One region of the Novosphingobium sp. NBM11 genome, then DNA from elsewhere that is predicted to be linked to it. Evidence: predicted binding sites of a transcription regulator. Region 1 holds the regulator's gene; the other holds the start of a gene.
What was found. The regulator LexA, encoded in region 1, represses DNA repair genes until DNA is damaged. The targets are predictions, from matches to a motif close to GTTCCNCNCTTGTTCT.
Positions count from the first base shown of each region.

Region 2: a site for LexA is predicted at 2,458-2,473, ahead of recA (recombinase RecA). Genes of this name have one in related genera too.

Region 1 covers NZ_VUOG01000001.1:3,936,526-3,942,331, reverse strand. Annotated here, with positions in the region: gene moaC (cyclic pyranopterin monophosphate synthase MoaC) at 154-645, shown strand; gene F1640_RS19060 (molybdopterin molybdotransferase MoeA) at 642-1,847, shown strand; gene lexA (transcriptional repressor LexA) at 1,905-2,597, shown strand; gene F1640_RS19050 (ComEC/Rec2 family competence protein) at 2,591-4,798, opposite strand; gene gltX (glutamate--tRNA ligase) at 4,837-5,806, shown strand, end outside.
Region 2 covers NZ_VUOG01000001.1:192,963-198,768, reverse strand. Annotated here, with positions in the region: gene F1640_RS00985 (response regulator) at 1-2,401, shown strand, start outside; gene recA (recombinase RecA) at 2,547-3,617, shown strand; gene F1640_RS00975 (trans-aconitate 2-methyltransferase) at 3,754-4,590, shown strand; gene alaS (alanine--tRNA ligase) at 4,659-5,806, shown strand, end outside.

The sequences.
Region 1 (5,806 bases):
CCCCCTGTCCTAAGCCGCGATCCTCTGGCATGACCACGGCATGACAGCCTGCTTTTCCTTTTGTCGCGGCGCGGTCTTTACCGGCCCGTGCCCACCCCGTGTTCCTTCGCCATGGACCGTGTCAACTTTGTCAACTTCGCAAGATTGCTCCGCATGAGCGGGCTTACGCATCTCGATTCACAAGGCCATGCGCGCATGGTCGATGTCGGCGGCAAGGCGGAAACGGCGCGCGTCGCCATCGCGCAGGGCCGCATCCGCATGACGCCGGCCACGCTTGCCGCCATCCGCGAGGGCGATGCGCCAAAGGGCGACGTTCTGGCGGCAGCGCGGATCGGCGGGATCATGGCGGCGAAGAAGACGGGCGAGCTCATCCCCCTGTGCCATCCGCTTGCGCTCGATGCGGTCGCAGTGGAGTTCGCCTTCGTGCCCGATGGCGTGGAGGTGACTGCCACTGCCTCGCTCACCGGCCGGACTGGCGTGGAAATGGAAGCGCTGACCGCCGTCTCGATCGCGCTGCTGACCATCTACGACATGGCCAAGGCGCTGGACAAAGGCATGGTGATCGAACAGGTCCGCCTGATCGAAAAGCGCGGCGGCAAGTCGGGCACGTGGCGCGCGGACGAAGAGCGGCAAGACCAGGCATGAAAACCCCACCGTTACCGCTGGAGGAGGCGCAGCGGCGCCTGCTCGCGCTGGCCCCCGCGCTGCCGGTGGAACGTCGCCCCGCCGCCGAATGCCTGGGCTTCCATCTTGCCCAGCCGCTCACCGCTCGGCGCAACCAGCCCGAGGCCGCGCTCTCCGCCATGGACGGATACGCCCTGCGCGCGGCCGACCTGCCCGGCCCGTGGACCGTGGCGGGCGAAAGCGCCGCTGGCCATCCGTTCGATGGCACGGTCGCGCCCGGACAGGCGGTGCGGATCAGCACCGGCGCCGTGGTTCCCGACGGCGCGGACATGGTGCTGATCCAGGAAGACGCCACGCGCGAGGACGACAGCCTGCACCTGACGGGCGAACCGCCCGTGCCCCGTGACAAGCACATCCGTCCGCGTGGCATGGATTTCAGCCTCGATGCCCCCTTGCTGCCGGCAGGGCAACACATGGGCGCGGCGCAGATCGCGCTCGCCGTTGCCGCCGGGCACCATTACCTTGCCGTGCGCCGGCCGGTGAAACTGGCCGTCATCGATTGCGGCGATGAACTGGTCGCCCCCGGCACCCCGCTCGCGCCGCACCAGATTCCCGCCAGCAACGGCCCGATGCTGGCGGCGCTGGCGGCTGCCTGCCAGGTCGTGACCGATCGCATCGGGCCGATCCCCGACCGGCTCGACGACCTGGCCGCCGCGCTGGACCGCGTGCGCGATGCCGATGTGGTGGTTACCAGCGGCGGCGCTTCGGTGGGCGATCACGATCTGGTCCGCCCGGCAATCGAGGCCACCGGCGCGACGCTCGATTTCTGGCGGGTCGCGATCAAGCCGGGCAAGCCACTGATGGTGGCGCAACGCGGCAGACAGGTGATCCTGGGCCTGCCCGGCAATCCCGCCGCCGCCTTCGTGACCGGCTACCTGTTCCTGCTGCCGCTCCTCCGGGCCGCGCTGGGTGCGGCGGAAACGCTGCCGCGCCTGATTCCGGCTCGCCTCGCGCAGGATATGCCGGCGGGCGGCGGACGTACCGAATTCCTGCGCGCCCGCTGGGACGGTGCCAGCGTGACGCTCGATCCCCTGCAGGATTCCGGTGCGCTGTCGTCGCTCGCGCGCAGCAACGCGCTGGTCCGGCGCGAAGCCCGCGCGCCATTGACGCCAGCGGGAACGGATGTTCCGGTCTATTTGCTGGAAAATGGCGGAATTGCTTGACGGGTGCGTTTTAGTTGCTTATTCGTTCCGCATTCGTTCACTATGGAGTGACGCGCAATGCTGACGCGCAAGCAGCACGAACTGCTGACTTTCATCCAGCTCCGGCTTGAGGAGTCCGGCATTTCCCCCTCGTTCGAGGAAATGAAGGAAGCTCTCGATCTCAAATCGAAATCGGGCGTCCACCGGCTGATTTCAGCGCTGGAGGAACGCGGCTTCATCCGTCGGCTACCCAACCGCGCCCGCGCTCTGGAAGTGCTGCGCCAGCCGGACAGCGCAACCACCAAGGCCGCGTCGCGCACGGCTCCCGCCAACGATGTGGTCGTGCCGCTGCGCAGCCCGCCGAAGACCGCACCGGCGCCGGCCAACGACGTCATCGAAGTGCCGCTGCACGGCCGCATCGCCGCCGGTGCCCCGATCGAGGCGCTGGAAGGCTCCAGCGTACTGCCGGTGCCCGCAGCCCTGCTGGGCGCGGGTGAGCATTACGCGCTGGAAGTGTCCGGGGATTCGATGGTCGATGCCGGGATTTTCGATGGCGATTTCGCGCTGGTCCGCCGCACGGACATCGCCCGCGATGGCGAAATCGTGGTGGCGCTGATCCGGGGCGAGGAAGCGACGCTCAAGTACCTGCGCCGCGAAAAGGGCATGATCCGGCTCGATCCGGCCAACGCAGCCTACGATCCGCAATACTACCGTCCCGATGAAGTGCAGGTGCAGGGAAAGCTGGCGGGGCTGCTGCGCCGCTATCACTGATCCGTTGAAGCGGGCGACGGGGCGGCTTCCGGCCGGCGCGTCGCCCGCCAGCGATACCAGCCGTGGTGCCCCTGCGTCTCGGCCACGGTGCGCACGGTGCCAGCGGCAAGATCGATGGCGAGCCCGCCGGTCCGTGCCAGCAAGGCCCGGTCCGCTTTCAGCATCCTGGGCAGGCAGGTGCGTGGTAAGCGGCGATCTGCGATGACAATGTCGGCCGCTGCGCAGGCCCGTTTCAACTCCCCGATCTCCACCAGATTCTGCCCGCGCGCCATCAGCACCGCGAACGAACGCCCGCCCCGCTTCAGCGCGATCCGGCAGAAGTCGGCGTTGCAGACCGCAGCGGGCCAGGTGTCGAGCGGGCGGACGTTCCCCTCCATCCCGGCCATTTCCAGCAGGTTTTCGCGGGTATAGTCCCCGCGCGTCTGGCGCAGCACCAGCAGTTCCGGCCCTTCTCCGGTCACGCCCACGTGACGGCCATCGCCCGATACCAGGATGTCGGGCGGGCGCATGGTGGCAAAGACCAGCGCGGCCACCGCTGCCGGAACAAGCCCCCACAGGCGCACCGGTCCGGTCCACAGCGCCAGCCACAGCCCGCCGGTAACGAACAGCGCGAACACCCCGGGCGGCATCGACGGCATCAACGTCACCGCGCCGGGCTGCCCCGCCGTCACGTGCGCCAGCCACAGCAGGAGTTCGAGCGACTTGCCCGTCAGCCACCACGCCGGCCCGCCTGCCCCCACCACGTCCAGCACCAGCGCCAGCGCGATCAGCGGCATGGTCACGAACGTGGTGAGCGGAATGGCCACGACGTTGGCCGCCGCGCCGTAGATGCCGGCGCGGTGGAAATGGAACAGCCCGATCGGCATCAGCGCCAGTTCGATCACGAGTCCCGTCGCGAGCAGCATCACGAGATGCCGCCCCAGGCGAAGCAGTACCCCTTCCTCGCGCGCGGCCAGGAAGCGCTTGGCCGGCGCGGAACCGTGGAACGCGATGATCGCGATCACCGAGGCGAAGCTCATCTGGAAGCTCGGCCCGAACACGGCCTCGGGCCAGAACACCATGACGAAGAACGCCGCCACCGCCAGCATCCGCAGCGACAGCGGATCGCGCCCCAGCGCCAGCGCCGCCAGCACCAGCAAGGCGCCGATGCACGATCGCACCGTCGGCACTTCCGATCCCGTCAGCAGGGTATAGGCAATGCCCGCCAGCGCCCCCGCCGCCGCCGCGACGATCGGCAGGCGCACGCGCAGCGCCACGAAGGGAAACAAGGCGAACAGGCGCACGGTCAGGACATAGACCGCCGCGATCACCGCACTGACATGCAGGCCGCTGATCGAAAGCAGATGCGTCAGCCCGGCATCGCGCATCGCGTCCTCGTCGGTCGGCGCGATGCTGCCCCGATCGCCGCTTGCCAGTGCGGCCGCGATCGAACCGGGCGATCCGGCGAGACGGGCGCGAATGTGATCGGCCAGGTGTTGCTGCCAGCGGCGCAGCAGCCCTCCCCCGTCAGGCGGGGCCAGCACATCGACCGGCCCGACCACGCTGCCGGTCGCGGCAAGGCCCTGGAACCACGCGGCCCGGGCGAAGTCGTATCCGCCCGGCAGCATCGGCGGAGCGGGCGGCATCAGGCGCGCCCGCAGCCGCACCGTGGCGCCTTCGGCAAGACCGGGCCTGTCCTCTTCCAGCGGCAGGTTCACGCGCACCCGCATCGCACCGGGTACGCCTTCGATCCGCGCGTCGACGAGGAGGCGCACCCGCCCCCGCGCACTTTCCTCCTGCCGGTCAAGAATGCGCCCCTCCACCCAGCCGAAGGTCGGATGGCCCACCCCCGACTTTCCGACGAGCGCGGACTTGCTCCACACCGTCACGCAACCTGCCGCCACCATGAGCGGCAGAGAAAGCGCGGCAAGCCGAACGTAGTCCAGCGAACCCTCGCGCGGGATCGCCAGGGCCAGCGCCGCCACCGCCGCACAGGCGGCGAGAAGCGCCATCCACTGCCATGGCCCGTCCAGTTCCAGCCAGCTTGCGATTCCCGTCAGGAACGCGACCGCAAGCCATGGCGCACGCTCGAATGGGCGGGCGGCGAGGAATGCGTTGCTCGACGGAAGTATGCTGGACAAGCGCCGATAATTGGCCCAATGCCGCGCCGGTTCCACCGGCAGATTCACCGCCGGTTCAGCCTCAGTTTCGACTGCGGCCATGGACGCCATGGAATGCAATAGGAAGGACCGCGCGGCCGATGGCAAGCGCCACTGAAACCGTTTCCGCACAATCGGCCGCCAGAGCCGGCCAGGAACGCTCCGGCGTTGTTACGCGCTTTGCTCCCTCGCCGACCGGGTTCCTGCATATCGGCGGCGCCAGGACCGCGCTTTTCAACTGGTTGTTCGCCCGCCACCACGGCGGCACGTACCTGCTGCGGATCGAGGACACCGATCGCGCCCGCTCCACCGACGCGGCGATCGACGCGATCTTCGACGGGCTGGAATGGCTGGGCCTTACCGGTGACGAACCGGCCGTGTTCCAGTTCGCCCGCTCGGAACGGCACGCCGAAGTGGCGCATGCGCTGCTCGCGGCCGGCCATGCCTATCGCTGCTACCTGACGCAGGAAGAGCTGGCCGCGCGCCGCGCCAAGGCGCAGGAAGAACGCCGCCCGTTCCGCATCGACAGCGAATGGCGCGACGCCGATCCCGCGACCTGGCCTGCGGGCCAGCCCTATGTCGTCCGGATCAAGGCCCCACGCGAAGGACAGACGGTCATCACCGACCTGGTGCAGGGCGAAATCACGGTCAGCAACAGCGAGATCGACGATTTCATCCTGCTGCGCTCGGACGGAACGCCGACCTACATGCTCGCGGTCGTGGTCGACGATCACGACATGGGCGTGACGCACGTTATCCGGGGCGACGATCACATCAACAACGCCTTCCGCCAGCTCGTGATCATTCGCGGTATGCACGCGATCGAGGGCGGCTGGCCGGACCCGGCCTATGCCCACATTCCGCTGATCCACGGCGCGGACGGGGCCAAGCTTTCCAAGCGGCACGGCGCGCTGGGCGTGGACGCCTATCGCGACGAGATGGGGCTGCTGCCCGAAGCGGTGTTCAACTATCTGCTGCGCCTTGGCTGGGGCCATGGCGACGAGGAGATCATCTCCCGCGATCAGGCGGTCGAATGGTTCGATATCGGCCATGTCGGCAAGGGCGCATCGC
Region 2 (5,806 bases), 3.7 Mb from region 1:
GCTTGGTCCCGTGGCGCAGGACGCCAGGGCGCCCTGGCGCGAATGGCTGTTGCTGGGCGGGGCGCTGGTGGCGACGGCCGTTCTGCTGTGGGCGGTATCGGGCGAGCCGGTGGTCGCGGTGGCCTTTGCCGGTGGCGCGCTGCTGCTGGGCGGTGCGCTTCGGCTGGCCCTGCGCCTGCGCCCGCAGGTGGCCGCGCCCGATTTCGCCGCGCCCGACTGGTCGGTGACCCATGCCGCGATCGAGCGGCCGGACATGGGCATCGCCATCACCGACCGCGCCGGCCGGTTGGCCTGCGCCAGTCTGCGGTTCAGCGAATGGTTCGGCCTTGGTGCCGCGCCGCCGCGCCTGCCGGTGTCGAAGCCGCAGGCCGAGGCGCTCGACGCCGCCGCCCGCACCGCCTGGCGCGACGGGCGCGCCACGCTGGACCTGATCGAAACCGCGACCGGCCGCTGGAGCGGTGAAGTCGCCCGCGCAGGGCGGGGCGAGGATTACCTCGTGTGGCGTTTCACGCCCGTGAACCAGCGCGATCTGGTGGCGGAGATGGTGCAGCACATCGGCGGTAAGGTGGGCCGCGCGCTGGCCCGCGAAAGCATCCAGGCGGCGGTCGTGGCGCCGGACGGGCGCATCCTTGCCGGAAATACCGCGTTCGCCAGCCGCGCCAGCGGGGAAGAGAACGGCGCGGTTGCCGGGACCGAATTCGTGGCCTGGTTCCGCTCGGACGAGCAGGAGCGGATCTACTACGCGCGCGAGGGGGCCAAGGGCATCCCGGTGCGTTTCATCCACCTGCCGGTAGCCGATCCGGACGGGGGCATCGATGCCGATCCCTCGCACACCGCCTCGCTGTTCATCCTGCTCGACAACCAGGGCGGGGTGGGCGACGCGCGCACCGGCCTGCCGCAGATCGAGGCTTTGCTCGCAAGGCTGCCGCTGGGCCTGGCCATGACGGACCGCGACGGGCGCTTCCTGTTCGCCAACCGGGCTTTCCTGCGCGCCGCCGGCCATGACGACACGATGCCGCCTCCCTATCCCTCGGACCTCGTCATCCGCGAGGACAAGGGCGCGCTCGCCGATGCCGTGCGCCGTTACGCGCAAGGGGCGCCGACGGCGGGCGATGTGGCGGTGCGGCTGCGGTCCTCGCCCGAGGAGCCGGTTTCGCTGAGCCTTGCCGGCGTGCGTGGGCTGGGCGATGGCGCGGTGCTGCTCAGCCTCAAGGATTCGAGCGAGGAAACCCGCCTCAAGCGCGAGATCGCGCAAGCCACCAAGATGCAAGCCGTGGGCCAGCTTGCCGGCGGCGTGGCGCACGATTTCAACAACGTGCTGACCGCGATCATCGGGTATTGCGATCTCATGCTGATGCGCCACACGCCGGGCGACAGCGATTACGACGATATCCAGCAGATCAAGGCCAATTCCAACCGCGCGGCATCGCTGACGCGCCAGTTGCTCGCCTTCTCGCGCCAGCAGACGCTGCGCCCCGAAGTGCTGCAACTGCCCGACGTGGTGGCCGAGGTGTCCACCCTGCTCAAGCGGCTGCTGGGCGGCAAGATCCAGCTGGAAGTGACGCATGACCGCGACCTTGGCTTCGTGCGGGCCGATCCGGTGCAACTGGAACAGGTGCTGCTTAACCTGGCGGTCAACGCGCGCGATGCCATGGCCGACAACAAGAGCGGCGGGGTGCTGCGGCTGATGACCCGGCGCATCACCGCCGCCGACGTGCGCGGGATGAAAAGCGATATCCTGCCGATCGGCGATTACACCGCGCTGATCGTCGAGGACAACGGCCACGGTATCAAGCCGGCGCTGCTCGGCAAGATCTTCGAACCTTTCTTCACCACCAAGGAAAAGGGCAAGGGCACCGGGCTCGGGCTTTCGACGGTCTATGGCATCGTCAAGCAATCGGGCGGGTTCATCTTCGCTGAAAGCGAGGTAGGCCGGGGTACGCGGTTTTCGATCTACCTGCCGGTCCATGCCCCCGATCCGGCAACCAGCCTGGAAGGCCCGAAGCCGAAGGCTGATGTCCGGCGCGAATGGAGCGGCGGTGGGCGCGTGCTGCTGGTCGAGGACGAGGACACCGTCCGCGCCGTGGCCGAGCGCGCGCTGGTGCGGCAAGGCTACGAGGTGACCACCGCCGCCGACGGCGAGGAAGGGCTGGAAGCGATCGGCCGGAACGGGCCGTTCGACCTGGTGGTGAGCGACGTGGTGATGCCTTCGATGGACGGCCCCGCCATGGCGCGGGAGATTCGCCGGCTGAAGCCCGATCTGCCGGTGCTGTTCATGTCGGGCTATGCCGAAGAGCAGCTGCGGCGCGATATCGACATCCCCAATATGCACTTTATCGCCAAGCCGTTCTCGGTCGCGCAGATCGTCGCGGCCGTGGAAAAAGTGCTGCGAGGCGCATAAAATCTATAATCTACAATGGTATGGATGATTTTCCGGCGATGCCGGGAAAAATTTTCGTTCCCATCTTGTTCTTATGGAACAAAGTGGGTACATAGTCCCTGTTGACGGTTCAGGTCAGCCATCTCTAGCAAGGGGACGAGAAGCCATGGCGGCGCAGCTCAAGCTCATTCAGGAAGGCAAAGACAAGGAAATGGATCGTCAGAAGGCGCTCGACGCGGCGCTCGCCCAGATCGACCGGGCATTCGGCAAGGGCTCGGTGATGAAGCTCGGCTCGAAGGAGACCATGCAGGTGGAAGCGATTTCCACCGGGTCGCTCGGGCTGGATATCGCGCTCGGGGTTGGCGGCCTGCCGCGCGGCCGCGTGATCGAAGTGTACGGGCCGGAAAGCTCGGGCAAGACCACGCTGGCGCTGCACGTCATCGCCGAAGCGCAGAAGAACGGCGGTACCGCCGCGTTCGTCGACGCCGAGCACGCGCTTGATCCGGTCTATGCCAAGAAGCTGGGCGTCAACATCGACGAGCTGATCGTCTCGCAGCCCGATACCGGCGAACAGGCGCTGGAAATCACCGACACGTTGGTCCGTTCCAACGCGATCGATGTGCTGGTGGTCGACTCGGTCGCCGCGCTGGTGCCCCGGGCGGAAATCGAGGGCGAGATGGGCGACAGCCACGTCGGCCTGCAGGCGCGCCTGATGTCGCAGAGCCTGCGCAAGCTGACCGGTTCGATCAGCCGTTCGCGCTGCATGGTGATCTTCATCAACCAGCTGCGCATGAAGATCGGCGTGATGTACGGCAATCCCGAAACCACCACCGGCGGCAACGCGCTCAAGTTCTATGCCTCGGTCCGGCTCGACATCCGCCGCACCGGGCAGATCAAGGACCGTGACGAGATCGTCGGCAACTCCACCCGCGTCAAGGTCGTCAAGAACAAGGTCGCGCCTCCGTTCAAGCAAGTCGAATTCGACATCATGTACGGCGAGGGCATCTCCAAGATCGGTGAGATTCTCGATCTCGGGGTCAAGGCCGGGCTCGTCGAAAAGTCGGGTGCGTGGTTCAGCTACGATTCGATCCGCATCGGCCAGGGGCGCGAGAACGCGAAGAATTACCTGCGCGAGAACAAGGAAGTTTGCGACCGTCTGGAAGCCGCCATTCGCGGCCGCACCGAACAGGTTGCCGAAGGACTGATGGCGGGGCCGGACGCGGACGACGACATCTGATCCTTCAGGCTGACGGGCGCGGGCATCTTCCTCTCGCTCGCGTCCGTCCAGCCAGACCAAAGAACCGGCACGCTCCCCGGCAGGAGCGGTGCCGGTTTCTTGGCGTCGGGAGGGGTCGGGAAGAAGGCGAACGGACATGACGGACATCGGCGAATGGCAGGGCGGCGTGGGTCGGAGCTGGGCGGACGAGCAGGCCCGAACGGACCGCAGCTTTTCCCGGATGACGCCGCATCTGCTGGCGGCGATCGATGAAGAGCCGGGGCGGTACGTCGTCGATATTGGCTGTGGCGCCGGCGAACTCTCGCTTGCGCTCGCGCGGGGCCGCCCCAATGCGATGGTGACCGGTGTCGACGTTTCGGCGGACCTGGTGGCGGCTGCGTCGGCACGGGCTGCCGGATTGGACAACGTGCGTTTCGCCGTTGCCGATGCCTCGACCTGGCAGCCGGAGCAGGCCCCGGACCTGTATGTCTCGCGCCATGGCGTGATGTTCTTTCCCGAACCGCCGGCCGCTTTCGCGCACCTTTCCGCCATAGCCGCGCCGGGCGCGCGAATCGTCTTCTCCTGCTTCCGCACCCCGCGCGAGAATCGCTGGGCGAGCGGGATCGCTTCGCTGCTGCCGGAATCCGGCGCATCCGCGTCAGCCCCACCCCCAACTTCAGGCGATCCCTTCGCGCCGGGGCCGTTCGCGTTCGCCGATCCCGATCATGTGCGCACCTGCCTGCGCGGATGGCGGGACGTGACGTTCACCCCGGTCGATTTCGACTATATCGCAGGAGCCGGACCCGATGCCGTGGCCGAAGCGCTGGCGTTCTTCGGCCGGATCGGTCCCGCGGCGCGGGCGATTCGCGTGATGTCCGAAGCGGAGCGGCCAGCCTTCCTGGAACGGTTGGCAAATCTGCTCGAAAGCCACCGTTCAGGCGATGTCGTCTCGTTCCCCGCGGCGGTCTGGCTGGTGCGCGCGACGGCCGAATAGCATGTGCGATCACATTGATCGGCGAAACGTGCTTGTTCCGGGCCGAACGCTCGCTTAATCGGCGGCTCATGACGTCGACGAACGAAATCCGCCGGTCCTTCCTCGAATACTTCGGCTCGCAAGGGCACGAGGTGGTGCACAGCGCGCCGCTGGTGCCTTACAACGACCCGACCTTGATGTTCACGAATGCGGGCATGGTCCCGTTCAAGAACGTGTTCACGGGGCTGGAAACGCGCGCCGTGCCGCGCGCCACGTCCTCGCAGAAGTGCGTGCGCGCCGGCGGCAAGCACAACGACCTCGACAACGTGGGCTATACCGCGCGCCACCACACGTTCTTCGAGATGCTCGGCAACTTCTCGTTCGGGGACTATTTCAAGGAACAGGCGATCACCCACGCCTGGACGCTGCTGACGCGCGAATGGGGCCTGCCCAAGGACAAGCTGCTCGCCACGGTCTATCACACCGACGACGAGGCGTTCGAGCTGTGGAAGAAGATCGCCGGCCTGCCTGAGGACCGCATCATCCGCATCGCCACCAAGGACAACTTCTGGGCGATGGGCGATGATGGCCCGTGCGGGCCATGCTCGGAAATTTTCTTCGACCACGGCGACCACATATGGGGCGGCCCTCCGGGATCGGCCGAGGAAGACGGCGACCGCTTCATCGAGATCTGGAATCTCGTGTTCATGCAGTTCGAGCAGGCGGCGGGCGAAATCGTCGGCAACCTGCCCAAACCGTCGATCGATACCGGCATGGGGCTGGAGCGCGTAGCGGCGGTGCTGCAGGGCGAGCACGACAACTACGATACCGACACGTTTCGAGCGCTGATCGCCGCGTCCGAAGGGCTGACCGGGGTGAAGGCGGAAGGCGACCAGCGCGCCAGCCATCGCGTGATCGCGGACCACCTGCGCTCGACCAGCTTCCTGCTGGCGGACGGCGTGCTGCCGTCGAACGAAGGGCGCGGCTATGTGCTGCGCCGGATCATGCGCCGCGCCATGCGCCATGCACACCTGCTGGGCGCGAAGGAGCCGCTGATGCACCGGCTCGTCGGCGCGCTGGTGACGGAGATGGGCCAGGCCTATCCCGAACTCGGTCGTGCGCAACCGCTGATCGAGGAAACCCTGTTGCGCGAGGAAGTGCAGTTCCGCCGCACGCTTTCGAACGGTCTCAAGCTGCTGGACGAGGCGACGACGGAGCTGGGCGAGGGCGACAAGCT